4 regions of the Mesorhizobium sp. ORM8.1 genome follow, and region 2 is predicted to be linked to each of the others. Evidence: predicted binding sites of a transcription regulator. Region 2 holds the regulator's gene; each other region holds the start of a gene.

Region 1 (5,701 bases), 940 kb from region 2:
TGCTCGACGACCCGCAGCCCGCTGGCGAGGAGGTCGACATCACCTACCGGAACAAGCCGCTGCAGGGCTTCGCCCAGAACAGCGGCGTGCAGGGCGCGGCGCTGCGCGCCGCGAACGCGACGCCGGCCGTGGCCAACACGCTTGCCGGCGGCGGCACGGTCGAGGTTCTCTTCTCGCCCAACACGAAGGCGAAGACGAAGAACATCAGTTCGCCCACACCCGTCGATCTCAGCCGGGTCTATTCGCTGATGGAGCACGCCAGCCACGCAATCCTCTTCCTAGCGTTCCTGCCCGGCTACAACGGCGTGCAGAACATCATCGGCGAGGCGGCCAAGCTTGCCGCGGACCGTCCGGACCTCCTGGTCCAAGGCGCGGTCAGCGACCCGAAGGCGCTGCCGCCACCGGCCAAGGCCGGCCAGCCCACGACCTACAAGGCGCCGGACGGGACGATGCAGAAACTGCCGTCGCCGGCGGTGTGGTGGCCCGGCGGCGATGCCAGCCGCATAGCGGTGATCCGCGCCGCCGCCGTCACCGTGCCGACCGGCCCGCTGCAACCGGAACTGCTGTCGGCCGGCCCGGCCATCATCCACGACAAGATCATCGTCATCGATCCGCTGGACCCCGTGGCATGCACGGTCGTCACCGGCAGCCACAACTTCGGCTACAAGGCTTCTTACCAGAACGACGAGAACCTGCTTATCATCCGCGGCAATCAACCACTGGCGGTCGCCTATGCGGTCCACGTTCTGGACGTCTACGACCACTACCTCATGCGGGCGAAACTCTCGGACAAGCTGCGGGACTCGTTGATCAAAACGGGCAAGCCTCCGGTCACCGGCGTCGGCGGCTTCCTGAGGATGACGGCGGACTGGCAGCAGCGCTGGTTCATGCCGAACCCCATCCCGACCAGCCGCGACTATTTCCTGTCGTAAGCGGTTCCTTCAAGGCCAGCGGCTGGAAAAGTCAACCGCAAGATGAACTGGAACTGCCGATCTCCCCGGCAAGGGTCGTGCAATGGGCGGGGTTGTGCACTTTGCCCCTTTGCAACCCATTGCTTGTGCTACATCCCCCTCGCGCCACCTCTCGAAATGCGCCATAGCGGTCTGCAAGGCACGGGGAGGTGAATCGCATGCTCTTCTGGATGGCAGCCGTGGCCGGACTGGCGGTCGCTTACCTCTTCGGTTCGATCCCGACCGGCTATCTGGCGGGCCGGCTGGTCCGGGGCATCGACATCCGCGAGCATGGCTCGAAATCCACCGGCGCGACCAACGTGCTGCGCACGCTGGGCAAAGGAGCAGCTCTGGTGGTGCTTCTGGTGGATGTGCTGAAAGGCATGGCGGCGGTCGTCTTTGCCCGCTGGTTCTATGCCTGGCTCGACACCATACCCTCGCTGGCGCCGCCATCCGGGGCGCAAAGCCTGGTGCCTTGGGGCGTGTGCCTGGCTGGGCTTGCGGTCTTGCTCGGGCATGGCCGGTCGATCTGGCTAAGTTTCACCGGCGGCAAATCCGCCGCGACCGGGCTCGGCGTGCTCTTGGCATTGTCCTGGCCGGTCGGCCTCGGCGCCGCGGTGGTTTTCGCCGCTGTGCTCGGCCTGTCCCGCATCGTCTCGCTGAGCTCGATGCTGGCGGCGCTGGCCGCGATCGCGCTGGTCTTCGCCCTGGACCAACCGCTTGCCTATCGGCTGCTGGTGATCGCCGGCGGCCTTTATGTCATTGCGCGCCATCGCGCCAACATCGGCCGGCTGCTCGCCGGCACCGAGCCGCGCCTGGGGCAGGCGAGCTCCTGAATTTCACAGCTCCTTCTCGGCCAGTTCCCTGAACTCGTCCGGCACCGAGCGCGCTGCCTCCAGCGCCACCGTGCCGTAGCCCACGGCCTCCTTGCCGAAGCGTTGGCGGATCTTGTCGATGGCCCGGTCGGCGCCGAAGCGGGCGAGCCCCTTGCGGCTGCCGGGCTTCAGCTTCTCGTCGGCGAGGCCGAGCGGCAGTTCGAGCTGCAGCGTCGCATGTTCCTCCAGGTGCGAGACGGAAATCGCGAGCAGCGAGATGTCCTTTTCGCTCGGATGGGCGGCCAGCACCCCGCGCACCAGCTCCTCGGCGATTTCGGCGAGCATCGTCGTGGCCTGGATCGGCTGCTCCAGCGTCACCGAGCGCGAGACGGCGCGCATATCGGCGAAGCGCACGCGCACCGTCACTGTACGACCGGGCCGGTCCTTGGCGCGCAGGCGGCTGGCGACGCGGTCGGCGAGATGCAAGAGCGTCGGCACGAAGACGCGCGGCACGGCGGGCTTGCGGCCAAGCGCCGACTGCGCGCCGGCTGAAATCGCGCGGCGCTGCGTTTCCAGTTTGCGCGGGTCGCGGTTCCAGGCAAGTGCCGCGAGCTTCTGGCCGGCGGCCGGGCCGAGCAGCCGTTCCAGCGCGCCGCCATGCGTGCGCGCCAATTGGCCGATGGTCTCGATGCCGATCTCGGCCAGCCGCGCCCTGGTCGCCGGGCCAACGCCCCACATCAGCGTGACCGGCAAATCGTGCAGGAAGGCAAGCTCGCTGCCTGGCGCTACCACCACCAGCCCGTCTGGCTTGGCCACCTGCGAGGCGATCTTGGCCAGATGCTTGGTCCGCGCCACGCCGATCGAGATCGGCAGGCCGAGTTCGGACTTCACGCGCTGGCGGATTTTTCGCGCGATCTCGTCCGGCGGGCCGAACAGGTGCGTGCAGCCGGCGACGTCGGCAAAGGCCTCGTCGATCGAGATGCGCTCGACCAGCGGGGTGAAATCGTCGAGCACCTTGATCGCGGCGTCGCCGAGCCGCTGGTATTCGCCGAAGCGGCCGCCGACGAAGATCAGCTGCGGGCAGAGCTCGCGCGCCTTGCGGCCGGGCATGCCGCCGCGCACGCCGAAAACCTTGGCTTCATAGGAGGCCGCCAGCACCACGCCGCCGCCCACTGCGATCGGCTTGCCGCGCAGCGACGGGTCGAGCAGTTGCTCGACCGAGGCATAGAAAGCGTCGAGATCGGCATGCAGGATGGTGGCTTCGCCGCAAGCAGCGTTCGTGGCGAGCATGCCGCGCTCCCGTCTCCATCCGGCCCGTCGTCTTCACGCCGCACTGCAGCATTAGCCGGACGTGTTTTAAGGGAAGTTGCGTGAACATAAAGAGAACAAAGCAGGTTTTTTGTCAAGCCAGGGCAGGGCCGTCCGGCGCTGTCTGTGACCGATCGCACGCAAGCGCATCATCGCCAGTCTCGCCGCGACGCAAAAAGAAGCCCGCGCGGCGAACAAGGCCGCGCAGGCAAAGGCTGGAGTAGTCATAGGACCAACGCGGTGGCACGGTATTGGTTGCGGTCATCCGGGCCGGCGGGAACAATTGCCGGCGCCACGCCGTTGTTTTGAACCGGAGGCTGTCATGGATAGTTTCGAACTTATCGATCTTCTCTGCGTCGTGGAGGCGTGCGCCAGCGACCATGTCGCGGGCCGGGTCGTCCCGATGTCGAAAGCCGTCGAGGAACTGCGTGTGCTGACCGGCGATTTCATCTCGTCGGACCAGGACGCTGCCAATGCGCTGTCGTGGATAGCGCTCGAGCGCGGCTGCGCGGTGCTGTTCGACGAAAGGCCGGGTGCTGATATCGTGGATATCGTGGCCGCGCCGTAGCTTGTGTCCTCCTCATATTTTGGCCGAAGGCCGTGCCCTTCGCGCTCCTCCGCGCCGCTTGCCTTTGAAGTTCGCTAAGACCTCAGTCTGCCCTGCGTGATATAGCTAACATACGCAGGAAGGTGTAATTTGCCAAACGGGTCAACGCATCGGAGGGACAACAAAATGCCAAGGATTTCAGAGCTTTTCTTCAAGACGGGCGTCGTATTTTTGCTGCTGGGCATTGCGATCGGCATCAAGATGGGGATCTCGGGCGACCATGGCGCCTTCCCGGCGCACGCGCATTTCAATCTCCTGGGCTGGGTCACCAGCGCTATTTTCGGCGGCTATTATGCGCTCAATCCAGCTAAGGCCGAGAAGCGCCTGGCCATGATCCATTACGGCCTTTACACGCTCGGCCTGGTGGTGATGCTGCCGCCACTTTATCTGAAATACGCGCAGGGCAACGATGCGATGGAGCCGATCCTCGGCATAGGCTCGCTCATTGTCGCTGCCGGCGTGCTGGTCTTTGCCGTCGTGGTATTCTCGCCTGCGCAATCCACGCGCCAGGTCACCATGGCGGCGCGCTAGAACGGTTCACCGTGTCACGGAAAAATCGCGCCGGACGGCTTTGCTGCTCGGCGCGATTTCACACTTTTCTAAAGCAGGCGCGAGATCAGCGTATGGATGATGCCGTCGCGCTTGAACGGACCGGGCAGCTCAGCGGGCGCGGCCTCGCTCGCCTTGCTTTCAGCAGCCGCGCGGCCTTCGCGCTGGATGATCAACAGCACGATCAGGAAATAGCCGGCCTGCAAGAGCACGGCCGCCAGCAACATCCAACCTAGCGACGCCCAGACCGATCCCGTGGACGCGTATGTCCACCCGAGGACCAGCAACAGCGTTGCCGTCATTCCCACAAGAAAACGCGGAAAATACATCTGCCCAATCGAGCGCCTGAACCGATCAAGGTCCCGGCAATCTCGCCCATTCTCTACCCGCCTTGAGCCTTGCACCTTTCCTGCGCGGCCGCAAGCGGTGGTTGCCGGCTGGCCCTATGGCCGGCCCTTTGGCCGATGCCACTGGGACCAGTGTCCAGGGACTTCTGCTTGGGGAACCACGAGCCCCGGCATCTCGTTCCCAACGCGCAATCAATTCAGGAACCGCTAATCGAGCGTCACCACGCGCGGTAGACTGAAATCGCCGAGAACGTCCCTTCATCGGCGCATGGCCGATTTCCCGCCGCCTTTCCTGCGAGGGCGGTGGGAGATCGGTTCGGCATGCGGGCACTGCCGAGACGGATGGAGGTGCCGGGCACAAAAAAAGCCCGTCGTGCCGGAGCATGACAGGCTTTTTGCGGCTGGCCGCCCGATCAGGTCAGGATCAGCACGATCTTGTAGCTGTCGGGGTCGACGATCACAATACGCCCGTCGGCAAGCACGAAATACTCGTAGCTCTCATATTCCGGGACGATCTTGACGATGCGCGACGGCAGGCGGTGCAGACGCACCTTGTGCCGGGGCACTTCGACGCCGACCGAGATGTCGAAGCTGATATCGCGAACCGGCTCGACCTTGGTTTCGTGAATGACCTGCGTGATCTGCGTCTTCTGCTCGACCGTCACGTTGTTGATCGAGGCGGTTTTGCCCTGGTCGGTTTGCGTGTTGGTCTGGGCGTTCTGCTGGGTGGAGGTGCCGGCCTTGCCCTGGGCCTGCTGGTCGGTCTGGACCTTGGTCTTGTCCTGGGCGCTCTGCTGGGTGGAGGTGCCGGCCTTGCCCTGGGCCTGCTGATTGGTCTGGACCTTGTTCTTGTCCTGTGCCTGCTGGCTCTTCTTCAGCTTGGTGTTGTCCTGGGCGTTCTGCTCGGTGGAGGTGCCGGCCTTGCCCTGGGCCTGCTGATTGGTCTGGACCTTGTTCTTATCCTGCGCCTGCTTCTTCAGCTTGGTGTTATCCTGGGCGTTCTGCTCGGTGCTGCTGCCCGTTTGGCCCTGAGCGTTTTGCTCGGTCTGGGACTTCATCTTGCCCTGGGCCTGGTCATTGGTCTTGGCGCCAGCCTGGCCCTGGGCGTTCTGTTCGGTCTGCGAT
Region 2 (5,701 bases):
CAAGGCGGAAATCGGCATCGCGCTTTGCGATACGCGGCTGATGGACGATATGACCGCCTGCGCCAAGGACAGCGCCTTCCTCAAACAGGTCATCGGCTTCGACGGCACCGCCAACCACGATGCGGAACTCGACCGCGCCGCCCTCGACAAGTCCGTCACCTTCACGGCCGTCGACACCGGACGCGACGACGTAGCGCTTCTCGGCTTCACCTCGGGGACAACGGGCGTGCCCAAGGCGACCATGCATTTTCATCGCGACCTGTTGATCATCGCCGACGCCTATGCCCGCGAGGTTCTCCAGGTGACGCCCGACGACATATTTGTCGGTTCGCCGCCGCTGGCCTTCACCTTTGGCCTCGGCGGGCTCGCCATTTTCCCGCTGCGCTTCGGCGCGGCGGCGACGCTGCTGGAGCAGGCGACGCCGCCCAACATGATCCACATCATCGAGACCTACAGGGCAACCATCTCCTTCACCGCACCGACCGCCTACCGCGCCATGTTGAAAGCCATGGACGAAGGAGCCGATTTGTCGTCGCTGCGCGTCGCGGTTTCGGCTGGCGAGACGCTGCCCGCTCCTGTCTTCGAAGAATGGACGCGCAAGACCGGCAAGCCGATCCTCGACGGCATCGGGGCGACCGAGATGTTGCACATTTTCATCTCCAACCGCTTCGACGATAGGAAGCCGGCTTCGACCGGCAAGCCGGTGGGCGGCTATGAGGCGCGCATCGTAGACGACGCGATGCGCGAATTGCCGCGCGGCACGATTGGCAGGCTCGCGGTGCGTGGCCCGACAGGCTGCCGCTATATGGCCGATAGCCGCCAGGCAGACTATGTCCGCGACGGCTGGAACCTGACCGGCGACACCTTCGTCCACGACGAGGACGGCTTCTTCCACTTCGCCGCCCGCTCCGACGACATGATCGTCAGCGCCGGCTACAACATTGCCGGACCCGAGGTCGAAGCAGCACTTCTGTCGCACCCCGACGTCACGGAATGCGCCGTCATCGGCGCCGAGGACGCCGAACGCGGCCAGATTGTCGAGGCGCATGTCGTGCTGGCAACCGGCGTGGCGCCGGACGCCGCGACCGTCAAACGCCTGCAGGATCATGTCAAGGCAACGATCGCGCCATACAAATACCCGCGCTCCGTCAAGTTCATCGCGGCCTTGCCCAAGACCCAGACCGGCAAGATCCAGCGTTTTCGCCTGCGCTCCGAGAAGGCTCGTTGAGCGGACCGCTTCAGGTGACGGCGGTTTTCACCGCAAAGCGCGCGTCCTGCCAGGCGCCGGTGCCCAGGATGTCTTCCAGCACCTCGACCGCGTCCCAGACATCGCGATAGCCGACATAGAGCGGCGTGAAGCCGAAGCGAATGGTGGACGGCGCGCGGAAATCGCCGATCACGCCACGTTCGATCAAGGCGCGCATGACCTGGTAGCCATGCGGATGGGCGAACGAAACCTGGCTGCCGCGTTGGGCGCCGTCGCGCGGGCTTTCCAGCTCGAGGCCGTAGGCGCCGCATTTGGCTTCGACCAACCGGATGAACAGATCCGTCAATGCGACGCTCTTATCGCGCACGGCGTTCATGTCGACCTCGTCCCAGAGATTGAGCGCGCCTTTCAGCGCCCGCATCGACAGCACCGGCTGCGTTCCGCACAGGAACCGGCGGATGCCCGTACCGGCGGCATAGCCCTGCTCGAACGCGAAAGGCCTTGCATGACCCCACCAGCCGTTGAGCGGTTGATGGACCTCGCGATGGTGACGGTTCGCGGCATAGATGAAGGCCGGCGCGCCCGGCCCGCCATTGAGGTATTTGTACGTGCAGCCGATGGCGAAATCGGCATTCGAGCCATCGAGGTCCACCGGCAGCGCACCGGCGGTGTGACAGAGATCCCAGACGATCAACGCACCAGCCTGGTGGGCCTTGCGCGTCAGGGCCGCCATGTCGCGCAACCGTCCGGACTTGTAGTTGACGTGGTTGACCAGGATGACCGCAACTTGGCTGTCGATCAGTTCCTCGATCGTCGGGGCGTCGACGCCTTCCAGCCGCAGCACCGTGCCGGGGCGTGTCGAGGCCGCGCCTTCCGCCATGTAGAGGTCGGTTGGAAAGCTGTCGCCCTCGGCAACAATGACCGACCGTTCAGGCCGCATCGCCAGCGCTGCATGCAAAACCTTGTAGATGTTGATCGAAGTCGTATCGCAGACGACGGTCTGGCCAGGTGCCGCGCCGATCAAGCGCCCGAGCTGGTCGCCCAATTCGACCGGCATGTCGAACCAGCCGGCGGTGTTCCAGGCGCGGATCAGATCCTGCGCCCATTCACGCCTGGCGGCGTTCTCGATCTCGGTGAAGACATCGGGTGAAGCAGCGCCCAGCGAATTGCCGTCGAGATAAATGACCCCCTCCGGCAGCACGAAGCGATCGCGCATGGCGCGCAACGGATCGGCGGCGTCCATCGCCTCGACAGACGCCAGATCAGGAATTCCCGTCATAGTGCAATCGCCTCCCGTTTGGACCCGACGCAGCGCATGACGCCGCCGGCCAGCCATGCGCGGTTTGTCTCACCGCCGTCCACGATCCGGCAAGACCCTTTTGTCCTTGTCCGCTGGTCCATCGATGCCAGCGATAGACCGCAGCATTGCCAAAGTTGGCATTTTGAGTTCGTTTCGTTCACGGTGCCGCATGTAAACTGGGGTGCAGAGCTCATCCCGCCCTGCGCATCCGCGATGCTGATGCCCTATCTCTTATGAACGATGGGGTTGTAAAATGGAACGGAATCAAGACCTAAGGCTCAGCCGGCCGTCGCGGCGGCGCCCAAGCGGGCGCAACATGGTTTCGACTGTCCTAACAAATTCACTAAACTTTAAACGGTTGCGGAACACAACTGGAACAGATAGTGTTTGTTCTGGGTTTGTTTTTCTGATTCTGGTTTCAGAACCCGTGGGGGTCGCCGATGCTGACGCGCAAACAACATGAACTCCTGATGTTCATCCACGAACGTCTGAAGGAGAGCGGCATTCCTCCGTCCTTCGACGAAATGAAGGAAGCGCTCGACCTTGCATCGAAGTCCGGCATCCATCGGCTGATCACGGCGCTGGAAGAACGCGGCTTCATTCGCCGGCTGCCCAACCGGGCGCGCGCGCTTGAAGTGCTGCGGCTGCCCGATTCGATCGCGCCCGGCCTCAATGCCGCGAGGAAGTTTTCGCCAAGCGTCATCCAGGGTGGCCAGGGTCAAGGCAATCTCGGCCGGCAGATCAAGCCTGCTGCATCGTCGCGCGCGCCGTCGCCCAGCAATGACGACGATGCGATCTCGGCCGTGTCGATCCCTGTGATGGGCCGTATCGCCGCCGGTGTACCGATCGACGCCATCCAGCACCGGACGCATTCGATCTCGGTGCCGCCGGACATGATCATGGGCGGCGAGCATTACGCGCTCGAGGTCAAGGGCGATTCGATGATCGAGGCCGGCATCTTCGATGGCGACACCGTCATCATCCGCAACGCCGATACGGCGAGCCCGGGCGAGATCGTGGTGGCGCTGGTCGACGACGAGGAAGCGACGCTCAAGCGCTTCCGCCGCAAAGGCGCCTCGATCGCGCTCGAAGCCGCCAACCCGGCCTATGAGACGCGCATCTTCGGGCCTGACCGCGTCAAGGTGCAGGGCAAGCTGGTCGGACTGATCAGGCGCTACTGAGCCGGTTGGGCGGGCTTCGCATCCGTCCTCTCCGGCTTTTTGTACGGCGGTAGCCCCTCGCCTCGCGGGTGTATTTCCGCTGCTCGTGCCAGGGCCGGTACGGCTGCTCGACGGCGTAGCGAATGACTGGCCGCGCCGTTGCCGACTGCGTGTCGAAGAAGACGGCCGCGCTGCCGTCACGCGCGAGCTGTCGCTTGGTGACGACGAGAATGCGCGGATCCCAGCAAGGATTGTAGGCGGTGGCGTCGTTGATGACGATAAGGTCGGCGAAGCCGCAGGCTGGGCGGGCGCTGTCGCGTGTCTCGGCGAGCGCCACGATCGCGCCGGACGGATGCCTGCCGATGCACAGGTCGCCAGTGCAGTAGAAGGGCGAGCCCGGTGGCAAATCGACTGGATCGGCGACGTCCAACGCGCCTTTGGCGAACATCTCCGGCGGCACGATTGCCCCGGCCTGCAGTGCTCGCTTCCAATTGTCGGTGGTGAATTCGTTGGAGCGTTCACGGTTGATGGCAAGCTCGCCGCCACCGATCGGCATCGCTACCAGATGCGCGTCCTCCGAAATGAGAAGGTCAGGCGTGCGGACGTGCGGAATCGCCAACAAGGCGGCGAGCGCGAAAGGCACGGCCGCGAACCTGAGCCAGGTGGTCGCCATGGTGGCGATGACAAGCGCGATGGTCGCCAACAGCACCGACTGGATCGAGATCAAGCCGACGGCGTCGACCGGCGAGCGCTCGGAAAGCCACGCCGAAATCGCCACCATCGCCGTCAGGCCCTTGCCCATCACATAGAGGAATGGACCGTCGAGACCGAAGGGCATGGCCAATGCGCTGAGCACCGCAAACGGCATCACGATCAGCGAGACGATCGGCATGACCGCGAGGTTCGCAACCACGCTGAGCGGCGATACGCGCTGGAAGTGCCAGATGGCAAACAACACCGTCGCACTGCCGGCGATCAGCGATGTCATCGCCGCGCCGCCGACACCAACAGCCAGTTTTCTCGACCAGAAACCCAGGAATGAAAGCTTTGCCGGCGGCGCCCGTATTTTGCCGGCGCGGTAGTCCGCCCAGCCGGCATAGACGCCGACGAGCGCCGCGGTTGCGGCAAACGACATCTGGAAGCTCGGGCCGACCACCTCGTGCGGCGACACCAGGATGACGGCGATCGCCGAGATCGCCAGATTGCGCATGGTCAGCGCCGCGCGGTCGAAGAGCACCGCAACCAGCATCACCGCCAGCATGATGAAGCTACGCTCGGCCGCGACCACGATGCCGGAAATGACGAGGTATGCGGCGATCGAGAGCAGCGCTATTGCCGCGGCGTATTTCTTGACGGGCCGGCGTGACGAAAAATCCGGAAACAGCGCGAAGGCGCCGCGCAAGAGCACCATGATCGTGCCGGCGACCAGCGCCATGTGCAGGCCCGAGATCGAGATGATGTGATAGATGCCGGTGCGCCGCATGGACTCGTTGATCTCTTCGGGAATGCCGGCGCGCACGCCGACAATCAACGCGGCGGCGATCTCGCCTTCTGAGCCGCCGATATTGCTCCGGATGTGGTCGGCAATCCCTTCCCGCGCGTTCTCGATGGCCAGGGCGATGCCGGCGCCAAACGGCGCTTCGGCTGTTGCTGAAACCAATTTTGGATCGCCCAGGAAAAATCCGCTGCCGCCGATGCCGGTAAAATAGCTGTCGAAGGAAAAGTCGTAGCTGTCCGGCCGCACCGGCCCTGTCGGTGGCAAGAGCTTGGCGTAGCCGGTCAAGATCGATCCTGCTCGCATATCAGGCGGGATCCGACGCGCAGACAACCTGACGCGGTCCGGCACGTAGCGCAGCGTCGGATGCTCGGTCGACATGACGTCGATGGTCAGCCTGACGCGGCCATTGGCCGTCGGCTCGGCGATGACCAGGCGGCCGGTCAGCCGGGTCTGGATTTCGGAGCCGAGCATCGGCGTTGCCGCGCGCCATGTCTCGACCTTGGCGGCCAGAAAGCCCAGGGCGCAGAACAGCGTGG
Region 3 (5,701 bases), 2.9 Mb from region 2:
CCTGAAGAACGCCGGCTATTCCGTCGCCGCGAACTATGCCGGCAATGACGAGGCCGCGGCCAAATTCAAGGCCGAGACCGGCATCCCGGTCTACAAATGGTCGGTCGCCGACTACGACGCCTGTGCGGCCGGCATCAGCAAGGTCGAGGCCGATCTCGGCCCGGTTTCGGTGCTGGTCAACAATGCCGGCATCACCCGCGACGCCATGTTCCACAAGATCACGCGCGAGCAGTGGAAGGAGGTCATCGACACCAACCTGTCGGGTGTCTTCAACATGACGCATCCGCTGTGGAGCGGCATGCGCGATCGCAAGTTCGGCCGCGTCATCACCATTTCCTCGATCAACGGCCAGAAGGGCCAGGCGGGCCAGGTCAACTACTCGGCCGCCAAGGCTGGCGACATCGGCTTCTCCAAGGCTCTCGCGCAAGAGGGGCTCGCGCGGGCATCACCGTCAATGTCATCTGCCCCGGCTACATCGCCACCGAGATGGTCAAGGCGATCGACGAGAAGGTGCTCAACGAGCGCATCCTTCCACAGATCCCGGTGGGCCGCCTCGGCGAACCCGAAGAGATCGCGCGCTGCGTCGTCTTCCTGGCTTCCGAGGACGCCGGCTTCATCACCGGCTCGACGATCACCGCCAATGGCGGCCAGTATTTCACTTGATGTGTTTTGAACGCGGGCGGCCCCGCCGGGCCGCCTGCTTTTTCGCTCGCCGACGACAGGCGATGCGAGGCGATGCCTCAATTCGGCACGCAAAGGTTAACGGCTGCTCCGCGCTCTGTGCGTAACGCTGTTCGCAAGCTGTGCGTTCTCGGTGCACAAGCTGTGGATAACACCATATGTTGGGGTGAACAAACCGGGAAACTTCAGTGATCGCTGATTCGTCGCCGATTCGTTCCGGCTTTGGTCGAGAAGTTAACGGCGGGAGCCTCGAACGTCACCGAATTCCTTAAAGCCGGTTAGGAAAGATCAATAATTTCATAACCTTGTCGGCTGGGTGCCTATCCGCCGCAATGGTTCACCGGCAAAAGTTAACGGACTCGCGGGCATTGCAGCGTCTCAGCATAAATCAGGCCAGTTTCGCGATTCAGCATGTGGTGAGATCCATCGTCAAAAAATCCACATATAGCCGTGAACAAAACCTGAATCAGAGTGAGTCTGTGATTCGTCGCTGATTCGTTCCAGACTCGTTCCAGCAGTTAACCGCGGTAGATTTTGACCACTCTTCAAGGCTGCGCGATCCGTCGAAAGAACATTCCGCTTTCGCTCGGCGCCTGAAATCCCTATGTGTCGCCTGTCATACGCGGCGGCAGCGCCACGTTTCCGACGAGAGCATGATCCCGAAAAGTGGGAACCGGTTTTTGGAGAAAGATCATGCTCCAGCAATGAAAGCGGCAAAAAGCCTCATTTCCGAGCCGATGAACATCCAGCCGAAACACAGAGAGCCGCTGATCCTTTCAGGCCGCGACGTCACCGCCGTGCTTGGACCGACCAACACCGGCAAGACGCATCTCGCCATCGAGCGCATGGTGGCGCATGAGACCGGCGTCATCGGCCTGCCGCTGCGGCTGCTGGCGCGGGAAGTCTACACGAGAGTCTGCGAAAAGGTCGGCGCCCGCAAAGTGGCGCTGATCACCGGCGAGGAGAAGATCCAGCCTGCCGGCGCGCGATATTCGGTCTGCACCGTCGAGGCGATGCCACGCGAGACCGACGCCGCCTTCGTCGCCATCGACGAGGTGCAGCTTGCCGGCGACCTCGAGCGCGGCCACATCTTCACCGACCGCATCCTCAATCTGCGCGGCCGCCAGGAGACGCTGCTTCTCGGCGCCGCGACCATGCACGGCATCCTGCAGCGGCTCTTGAAGGGCGTGTCGGTGGTGACGCGGCCGCGCCTGTCGCATCTCGCCTATGCCGGCTCGAAGAAGCTGACCCGCCTGCCGCGGCGTACCGCGATCGTCGCCTTCTCGGCCGATGAGGTCTATGCCATCGCCGAGCTGATCCGCCGCCAGCAGGGCGGTGCGGCCGTCGTGCTCGGCGCGCTGTCGCCGCGCACCCGCAACGCCCAGGTGGCGCTGTTCCAGTCGGGCGACGTCGACTATCTCATCGCCACCGACGCCATCGGCATGGGGCTGAACCTCGATCTCGACCACGTCGCCTTCGCCCAGAACCGCAAGTTCGACGGTTACCAGTACCGCAATTTGACCGCGGCCGAGCTCGGCCAGATCGCCGGCCGCGCCGGCCGACATCTGCGCGACGGCACCTTCGGCGTCACCGGCCAGGTCGACCCGCTCGACGAGGATCTGGTCAAGAAGATCGAAGGCCACGACTTCGACCCGGTGAAAGTGCTGCAGTGGCGCACCGCCGCTTTCGATTTTTCCAACCTCGACGCGCTGAAGCGTTCGATCGAAACCAACGCGCCGGTCGAGGGACTGACGCGGGCGCTGCCGGCGGTGGATGCGCAGGCGCTGGAACATCTGTCGCGCGACGAAGCGATCAGGGCTTTGGCCACCGATGCCAAACGCGTGGCGCTGCTTTGGGAAGCCTGCGCCCTGCCGGACTACCGCAAGATCGCGCCGGCACAGCATGCTGACCTTATCGCTTCGATCTATATGGACCTTGCGCGCCATGGCCATGTCGATGAGAATTACATGGCCGAGCAGGTGCGGCGGGCCGACACGACGGACGGCGATATCGACACGCTGTCGCACCGGATCGCGCAGATCCGCACCTGGACTTTCGTCTCCAATCGCCCTGGATGGCTGGCCGATCAGCTACACTGGCAGGAAAAGACGCGCGAAATCGAAGACAGATTGTCGGATGCGCTGCATGAGCGGTTGACGAAACGCTTCGTAGACCGCAGGACTTCCGTCCTCATGCGGCGCCTTAGAGAAAATACCATGCCTGAAGCCGAAATCAGCCCAACCGGAACCGTCCTCGTCGAAGGCCATCATGTCGGCGAGTTGCAGGGGTTCCGCTTCACTGCCGACCAGAGCGCCGGCGGCGAGGACGCCAAGGCCGTGCGCACCGCCGCGCAGAAGGCGCTCGCGGCAGAGTTCGACGCGCGCGCCGAGCGCTTTGCCGCTTGCGCCAATGGCGATCTGGCTTTGGGCTCGGACGGCGTCTTGCGCTGGATCGGCGCGCCGATCGGCACGCTGGTTTCCGCCGACGAGGCGCTGAAGCCTAGGCTGGTGCTTCTGGCCGACGAGCAGCTGACGGGTCCCGCCCGCGACAAGGTCGCGGCGCGCGCCGAGCGTTTCGTCAACTTCCAGATCGAGTCGCTGTTGAAGCCGCTGGTCGATTTGAAGAATGCCGAGCAGCTCGCCGGCATCGCGCGTGGCATCGCCTTCCAGCTGGTCGAGCATTTCGGCCTGATCAACCGCCGCGATATCGCCGAAGAGATGAAGTCGCTTGACCAGGAAGGCCGCGCCGCCTTGCGCCGTCTCGGCGTGCGCTTCGGCGCCTACCATGTCTTCGTCCCGGCGCTGATCAAGCCGGCTCCCGCCGGGCTGGTGACGCTGCTCTGGGCGCTGAAGAACGATGGCAAGGACAAGCCCGGCTTCGGCGACGTGGTGCATGCGCTGGCTTCGGGCCGCACCTCGGTGGTCATCGACCCCGTCTTCGACAAGACTTTCTACAAGCTCGCCGGATACCGCAATCTCGGCCGCCGCGCCGTACGCGTCGACATCCTCGAGCGGCTTGCCGACCTGATCCGCCCGGCGACCAATTGGAAGCCCGGCCTCGGCCAGCGGCCGGACGGCGCTTATGACGGCCAGTCCTTCATGGTGACGCCGCCGATGATGTCGATCCTCGGCGCGACCGCCGACGACATGGAAGAGATCCTGAAGGGTCTTGGCTATCGCGCCGAGCCGAAGCCTCCGGCCGAGGTGAAGGCGAAACTCGACGCGCAGGACAATGCCGCCCGCGAGGCAGCCGCCGCGAAGCTGGCGGCGGAAGAGGCCGCGCGTGCCGCGGCAGCGGCCGAAACCGCGCCTGCTGCCGATGCCGTCACCGAAACGCCTGCCGAAGACACCGATGTCACCGCCGATCCGATTGCGACGGCGGAGCCTGCGGCCGAAGCTGCTCCGGAGCCGACTGTCGAAGCGGATGCCGAACCTGTTGCCGAGGCGGCGGAACCCGCTGCGGATGCGCCGACACTTACAGACCCAGTGGAAACTGTCACAGCAAGCGAAGAAGTCGCCGAAGCTCCCGCCTCGCCCTCGATGGGGGAGGTCGCGGCGCGAAACGACGCGGGTGATGGCACTGACGATGCAGGTCGTGCTGATACCACCGACGCTGGCGCTCCCCGCCCCGGCGCTGCGCGCCGACGCTTCCCACGAGGGGGAAGGTGGAGCGAGCGAGACGCCGGCCGAGGCGGAGGAACCAAAACCGATCCTCCTGTGGCGGCAGGCCCGTTTCGACCATCAGCGGCCGCGCCATCGCCACGACAATCGTCGCGACAATCGCCCGCGCGGCAACCAGCCCGCGCGTGAAGGCCAGCCTGGCGTCGCCAGCGCCCAGCCCGGCGACCAGCCTGCCAATGAAGGCCGCCGCGATGGCGCCGGCAAGCCGCGCTTCGACCGCTCGAAGTTCAAGCCGCGGCCGGAGACCGGCGATCGGCGCGAGAATGGCGAGCGGCGTGAAGGCAGGCCGCAAGGCGAGCGCCCAGATCGTCACGAAGGGGGCCGCCGCGAGGGTCGGCCCGACTGGAAAGGCAAAAGGCAGGACGGCAAAGGCAACGCCCCCGCCGGCAAGCCTGCTTTCCAGAGCAAGCCGCGCGAGGAGCGCCCGCAGCGCTTCGACCCGGATTCGCCTTTCGCAAAGCTCGCCGCCTTGCGCGACCAGCTGAAGAAGTAAGCCCGACCGGTTCCGATGGTTGGAGAAGGCCGCCAGCGCATCGACAAATGGCTGTTCTTCTCGCGCGCCGTGAAATCGCGCTCGCTCGCGGCAAAAATCGTCATTGCCGGCCGGGTTCGCATCAATCGCGACAAAGCAGCGCAGGCCTCGGATCTGGTCAAGCCCGGCGATGTGCTGACCATCACGCTCGAGGGCCGTATCCTGGTCTGGAGAGTCGTGAATTGCGGCACGCGGCGCGGCCCCGCCGATGAGGCGCGTCTGCTCTACGAGGACATGTCGCCAACGCCGACGCCAAAGGGCGAGGCCGTTCGCGACGCGATTCCGGGGTTGCGCGAGGCCGGCAGCGGCCGCCCGACCAAACGGGAGCGCCGGCAAACCGACCGGCTGCTTGGCGATGACTGAGCAATTCCGGGAAAAGTGCGAAGTGTTTACGCTCGCCGTTTCCGCGAAACGATGAAACGCTCTGCACAGGGCGAATCCGACCGTAGGTTGCAAACGGCTGGAATTCCATTTCCGCAACACGACCTTGCCCGCAAGCGCCGCCCTTGCATGCGGCGGGCAAAGGCGTTACCTCACCTGAAAAAGCCGAGCAAATACGGGAAGTCCCGGAGCCTTCGATGACCTATGTCGTGACCGATAATTGCATAAAGTGCAAATATATGGACTGCATCGAGGTCTGTCCGGTTGACTGTTTCTACGAAGGCGAGAACATGCTCGTCATCCATCCCGACGAATGCATCGACTGCGGCGTTTGCGAACCCGAATGTCCGGCTGACGCGATCAAGCCGGATACGGAGTCCGGCCTCGACAAATGGTTGCAGGTCAACTCCGAATATGCCGAGAAATG
Region 4 (5,701 bases), 1.7 Mb from region 2:
AGGCGTTGATGCAGACCGGACGCACCTCGACGCCATGGTCGCGCGCATCGCGAACGATCTGCGCTGGCGCATAGAAGCCCATCGGCTGGGCATTGAGGAGAGCGGCACAGAAGACATCGGGATGGTGGCATTTCATCCAGGACGAAGCGTAGGCGATCAGTGCGAAGCTTGCAGCGTGACTTTCCGGAAAACCGTAGCTGCCGAAGCCTTCGAGCTGTTTGAAGGTCTTCTCCGCGAACTCCCGCTCGTAGCCGTTCTTCACCATGCCGGCGATCAGCTTGGTGCCGAATTTCGAGACGCCGCCTGTGTGCTTGAAGGTCGCCATGGCGCGGCGAAGTTGATCGGCCTCGCCAGGGGTGAAGCCGGCGCATTCGATCGCCACACGCATTGCCTGCTCCTGGAACAAAGGCACACCCAGTGTTTTCCCGAGCACCTTTTCCAGCTCGGGCTTGGGATAGACCACCTCTTCCTTGCCTTCACGCCGGCGCAGATAGGGGTGCACCATGTCGCCTTGGATCGGCCCCGGCCGTACGATCGCGACCTCGATGACCAGGTCGTAAAAAGTCCGCGGCTTGATGCGCGGCAGCATCGACATTTGTGCACGGGATTCGATTTGGAAGGTGCCGAGCGTGTCGGCCTTGCGGATCATTGCATAAGTTCGTGGGTCCTCGGCCGGGATCGAGGCGAGATCGAGATTGATGCCTTTGTGCTCGGCCAGCAGATCGAAGCCGCGTTTCATGCATGACAACATGCCGAGCGCCAGCACATCGACCTTCATGAATTTCAGCGCATCGATGTCATCCTTGTCCCATTCAATGACCTGGCGGTCCTTCATCGCGGCCGGCTCGATCGGCACCAGATCGTCGAGCCGGTCGCGGGTCAAAACGAAGCCACCGGGATGCTGCGACAGATGACGCGGTGCGCCGATCAGCTGCGTTGCCAGATCCAACGCCAGCCGCAGACGGCGGTCGCCGAGATTGAGGTTCAGCTCCTCGGCGTGCTTGGGTTGGACGCCTTCGTCCGACCAGCCCCAGACCTGAGACGACAGCATCTTGATCAGGTCTTCGGGCAGACCCAAAGCCTTACCGACGTCACGCAAGGCGCCTTTCGAGCGATAGCGGATGACGGTCGAGCAGAGTGCGGCGTGCTCACGACCATAGGCGTCGAACACCCACTGCATGACGATTTCGCGCCGTTCATGTTCGAAGTCGACATCGATATCGGGCGGCTCGCGGCGCTCCTCCGAGACAAAGCGTTCAAACAGAAGATCATTGCGGTCGGGATCGATCGACGTGATGCCGAGCACGTAGCAAACGGCGCTGTTGGCAGCCGACCCCCTGCCCTGGCACAGAATATCCTGGCTGCGGGCAAAGCGGACGATCGAATTGACCGTCAGAAAATACAGCGCGTATTGCAGCTTCTCGATGAGCTGCAATTCATGCTTGAGCGTGCCAACAACCTTGTCCGGCACACCCTCGGGAAAGCGCTCCGTCGCGCCTTCCCAAGTGAGCTTCTCCAACGCCTGCTGCGGTGTCAGGCCCGGCAGCATCCGCTCCTCTGGATATTGATAAGCAAGTTCCTCCAAGGAGAACCGACAGCGCGCCGCGACCTCGAGCGTGCGCGCCATCGCTTTGGGATAGCGGCCAAACAACCGCGCCATTTCATCGGGCGGTTTCAGGTAGCGGTCGGCATGCCGCTCCCGCCGAAACCCAGCATCATCGATCGTGACATTGTGCCGGATGCAGGTGACGACATCCTGCAGGATGCGCCTTGATGGTTCATGGAAAAGGACATCATTGGTGACGACCGTTGGCACGCCGGCCTGTTCGGCAAGATTGGACAGATCGTGCAGCCGCAGCGCATCATTGGGACGGCGGCGCAGAGTCAGCGCCATGTAAGCCCGACCGCCAAATGCCTCGCGCAACCGCCTGAGCCAGAGCGCGCATTCGTCGTCGGCCTGGTCGGGAACAAACACCGCAACGAGGCCCTCGCCATAAGCAACAAGATCGTCCCAATGCAGCACGCACTTCGCCTTGCCGCCGCGCTTCTTGCCGAGCGACAGCAACCGGCAAAGCCTGGAATAGGCCGCACGATCGGCGGGGTAGACCAGGATGGAGATTTCTTCCGCCAGATCCAGCCGGCAGCCGACGATCAGCCTGACGCCGGTCGCCTTTGCCGCCTCATGCGCCCGAACGATTCCGGCCAGGCTGTTGCGATCGCAGATGGCAAGTGCCGACATGTCCATGATGGCGGCCTGCGCAAACAATTCCTCGCAGGAGCTCGCGCCGCGCAAGAAGGAGAAATGCGAGGTACATTGCAACTCAACGTAAGGTGCAGTCATCCGAAGATGCCGTGCAGGAACCAGCGATGCGAACCGGTCGCGGCATCCTCGCCATCGCCGGCGCGATAGATCCAGAACCGCTCGCCTCCTTCATCCTCGACCTGGAAATAGTCGCGCACGGCGGCAAGCTCGGCGTCACGCTTCCACCATTCGCCGAATACCCGCTCAGGGCCATCGGCGCGCTTCACCCTTCGCCGGATGCCTCTCCAGGTAAAGCTCGCCGGCGGATGATCCGGCAGCAGCGCCATCGCCTCGATCAGCTCAGGAACGGCAAACAAACGCGCCGGACGCGGCCAATGGTCTGGCCATGCCTCGCCTGTCTCAACGGACGCGGGCGCCACGCGCCGAAACGATCGCTCCGGCACGTCGCTGGCCACCGGTGCAAAGCGATACAACCTCTCCTCGCCGACACGGTTGCCGAGAATGTCGATCAGGTCCGAGATGTCTGTATCCGGCTGCTCGATGAGCGAGGAAATTGTCTGCCTCGGCGTCAACGGTTCGGCCAGGGGCGCGGACAGGCGCATCAACTCGATGCCGAAGCCCGGATCGATCGTCTCGATCTTGTCGCGGATGATCCCTGTCAGCCGCTTCACATCGCGGACCGGCAAGGCCGTGCCAACGCGAATGGCCTCGACGCGGTTGTCGACGCGGTAAAGCAGCAGGTCGAGCCGCAGGGCGCCGAGACCCTTCGTCTCCAGTTCGGCACACAACGATTGCACGAGCTTGCCGACGTAACGCGCGATCGTCTCGGCCGCACCAATGGGCTCGCCAAAGGTCCGTTTTACCTCAAGCACGTCGGCTGGTCGCACCGGCTCTATCGGTTCGGCAAGGCGTCCAGCAATCTGGTCAAGCCGGCGGCCCAATTCGGGCCCGAAGCGCAGCGTCAGCGGCGCACGCGGCTGCTGCAGAAGCTCACCCACCCTGTCGAAGCCCAAAGCCCGCAGACCGCTCACGATCGCATCGGGCAAACGCAGTGCCGTGACAGGCAGAGGAAGAACTGCATCATAGGTCGCGTCGACGGCGACAACGCTGACGGTCTGCCTGACGCAGCGCGCGACAGCGTGTGCGGCGCCCCAGCTATCGGCTATCGCGGCCCGCGCCGACAAGCCGACCTGACCGAGACGCTCGATCATACCGGTCAGCATCAAGCGTTCGCCGCCATGCAGGTGATCGGCGCCGCTGGTGTCCAGGACCAATCCGTCCGGAGGATCCACAGCGACGATCGGCGCGTAGCGCCGCAACGCCCACAGCGCCAGCCGCTCCAATGCCGCCGCGTCGGCGTCTGGCTCAGCGTCCATAACCACCAGACCTTGTACGAGGGCCTGTGCCTTCGTCGCCGGCATGCCGATGCGCAAGCCGGCTTCTAATGCCGCACGATCAGCCGCGGTCACAAGGCGACGATTGCCTTGCCGCCCGACCAGCACCAAAGGTCTATCCGGTGGCAGCGAGACGTCGCCCAATTTCCTTCTGAGCCGGTCGGTCGACCAGTTTGGAAGGAAGAGCGAGACGACCCTTTGCATCACAAGCCTCCACTTCGATATCGAGCGTTTCCCCTCCACGAGACCGGATCAGTTCCAGTTGCCATCGCGCCCGGCCAACGCCGGGCACGGGAAGCGGTTGCGATGGCAGGACGGAAACCCGCCAGCGGGTGACAGATGCCGTCGGCTGCCCGAAATCGGCCACTTCGGTCTGGCGGCGCCAGCGGCGGATGGCGATGCCCATCGCGCCGGAGCCTTCGGATGCCAGTTGCAACCGGCGCGAGGCAGTCATGGACAGGCGCGCGACTTCCGCGACCACAGCCCCAAGCCCCACATGCCGCAGACCTTCCTCGAAGCAGGCGAGCAAGGATTTGTCGTCACCGGCTTCGACATAGATCACCCGGTCGGGGTGAAGTCCGACCTGGGCAATTGCCGGCGCAAACAGATCCTGGCGCGTCACACACCACAGCACCTTGCCCTGCGTCCTCGCCGCAATTCCCGCCGCAAAAAGCGACGCGGCAGCGCCATCAATCGCTCCATTGCCACCACCGGCAACTTCATGGAGCGCGCCAAGCGCCACACCGCCCCCAGGCAAATGGCTGTCGACAGCAGCGATGCCGAAAGGGAGCACCGCTCGTTCGCGCCTGTTGCCACCTTCGAGACGCGCGATGCGATCTCGGAGATCGGAAATGGCAGCGCTTGGCGTCTGTGCACTCATCTGTTCCCTGAACGCAAAATGCTGGCGGCATGTTCCTCATTTGTTCTCTTCCTAATAAAGAGTCAATGGCATGGCGAGGTGGCGCTGCGGAAGAAATGCCTGCGGCGACCGCCTGTCTGGTGGCACCGATAGAGTTTTTTGCTGACAGGACGACACAGTCGAAGGCCTTGATAAGCCCGCTTGACGTCGCGCCGGCGACCGTCGGCGCCCTGAGCAAAGACGGCGCATAAACCGCAGTCCTGCGCGCGTCCGCAATGCGGACATTGTCGCGCGCGGGACGAAGGAAATTCGCCTCCGCCGTGGGCGGTTAACAGGACAGCCGTAGGAGCGTCAGCATAGCGCCGGCCGCAGGACGGGACGCGGGACCGACTGTCCCCGCCCACGGTGGTCCGAACGAGTGGCCAGCGGTGATGGATTTGGACAGTGATCACAGGTGTTGGCCCAGGCCGAGCAACGGGTGGCTTAAGCCGGTTGCTGACCATCCTAGGCGTTTGCCGAGTGCGGGTCGATTTCACCAACGATCTCCGCAGCGTCTCCGTCATACTCGTCGGCCGGCGCGACGGCGAGCGTTCCATCGCCCGCTCTGAAGATGACGATGCTGACCATCAGGCTGTTGGCGAGGCTGAAGGCGAAGGCGTTTGCTTGTGCGAGGGACATCTTTCCGGCTCCTGCTGGAAGCGGGATCGATCCCCGCGTGACAGGCGCCCGATGTGTCCGGCCGAGGCCGCAATCACCGTGCAGGCGTAGCCGAAGCGGCGGCACGCTTTGCGTAGTCCGACCCTTCACGGGTTGATGGCATCAGGCTCTCGGGCCGGACCAAGGAATAGCGCTGATGAACGCGGCGGTCGGTTCGTGATTCAGTCAACGAGCCGATATTGCCCCGAGTTGGCCGGCCTTCGCCCGGCTCGGCAGGCGCTGGATCAACCGATCGCAGATTGTGGCCGCGTCGAGAGTATCGGCCGGCAGCATCGGACCCTCAGCCCCGAATAGCCGGAGCCCCTGAATGCGTTGGTGGCCCCTAAATTCGATGGACGGCTTGCATTTAACATTCAAAGATCATAAATTCAAAAATATGAATGTAGTGGATATGATCCCCGCTTCGGGAAAGGCTGCGGAGTTGCTCAAAAGCATGTCCCATCCGCAGCGGCTTCTGGTTCTTTGCGC

What was found. Region 2 encodes LexA, which represses DNA repair genes until DNA is damaged. Its sites were predicted from a motif close to TGTTCNNNNTGTGTTCNG; they were not measured.
Region 1: dinB (DNA polymerase IV) is a predicted target of LexA. The motif match lies at 3,136-3,153, and genes of this name have one in related genera.
Region 3: ACVDG8_RS22335 (helicase-related protein) is a predicted target of LexA. The motif match lies at 1,178-1,195, and genes of this name have one in related genera.
Region 4: ACVDG8_RS08715 (ImuA family protein) is a predicted target of LexA. The motif match lies at 4,568-4,585, and genes of this name have one in related genera.

Annotation. Positions count from the first base shown of each region.
Region 1 is NZ_CM132600.1:879,126-884,826, reverse strand. Features, by position in the region: gene ACVDG8_RS04625 (phospholipase D-like domain-containing protein) at 474-932, shown strand; gene plsY (glycerol-3-phosphate 1-O-acyltransferase PlsY) at 1,130-1,786, shown strand; gene dinB (DNA polymerase IV) at 1,790-3,055, opposite strand; gene ACVDG8_RS04610 (hypothetical protein) at 3,396-3,641, shown strand; gene ACVDG8_RS04605 (hypothetical protein) at 3,807-4,211, shown strand; gene ACVDG8_RS04600 (hypothetical protein) at 4,280-4,456, opposite strand; gene ACVDG8_RS04595 (DUF1236 domain-containing protein) at 4,990-5,701, opposite strand, start outside.
Region 2 is NZ_CM132600.1:7,340,220-7,345,920, reverse strand. Features, by position in the region: gene ACVDG8_RS36610 (AMP-binding protein) at 1-1,228, shown strand, start outside; gene kynU (kynureninase) at 1,239-2,486, opposite strand; gene lexA (transcriptional repressor LexA) at 2,948-3,688, shown strand; partial or broken gene ACVDG8_RS36595 (ComEC/Rec2 family competence protein) at 3,682-5,701, opposite strand, start outside.
Region 3 is NZ_CM132600.1:4,441,109-4,446,809, reverse strand. Features, by position in the region: partial or broken gene phbB (acetoacetyl-CoA reductase) at 1-663, shown strand, start outside; gene ACVDG8_RS22335 (helicase-related protein) at 1,419-4,490, shown strand; gene ACVDG8_RS22330 (RNA-binding S4 domain-containing protein) at 4,870-5,256, shown strand; gene fdxA (ferredoxin FdxA) at 5,472-5,701, shown strand, end outside.
Region 4 is NZ_CM132600.1:1,634,587-1,640,287, forward strand. Features, by position in the region: gene ACVDG8_RS08705 (error-prone DNA polymerase) at 1-2,341, opposite strand, end outside; gene ACVDG8_RS08710 (DUF6504 family protein) at 2,338-3,861, opposite strand; gene ACVDG8_RS08715 (ImuA family protein) at 3,773-4,537, opposite strand; gene ACVDG8_RS08720 (hypothetical protein) at 5,021-5,194, opposite strand; gene ACVDG8_RS08725 (ArsR/SmtB family transcription factor) at 5,541-5,701, shown strand, end outside.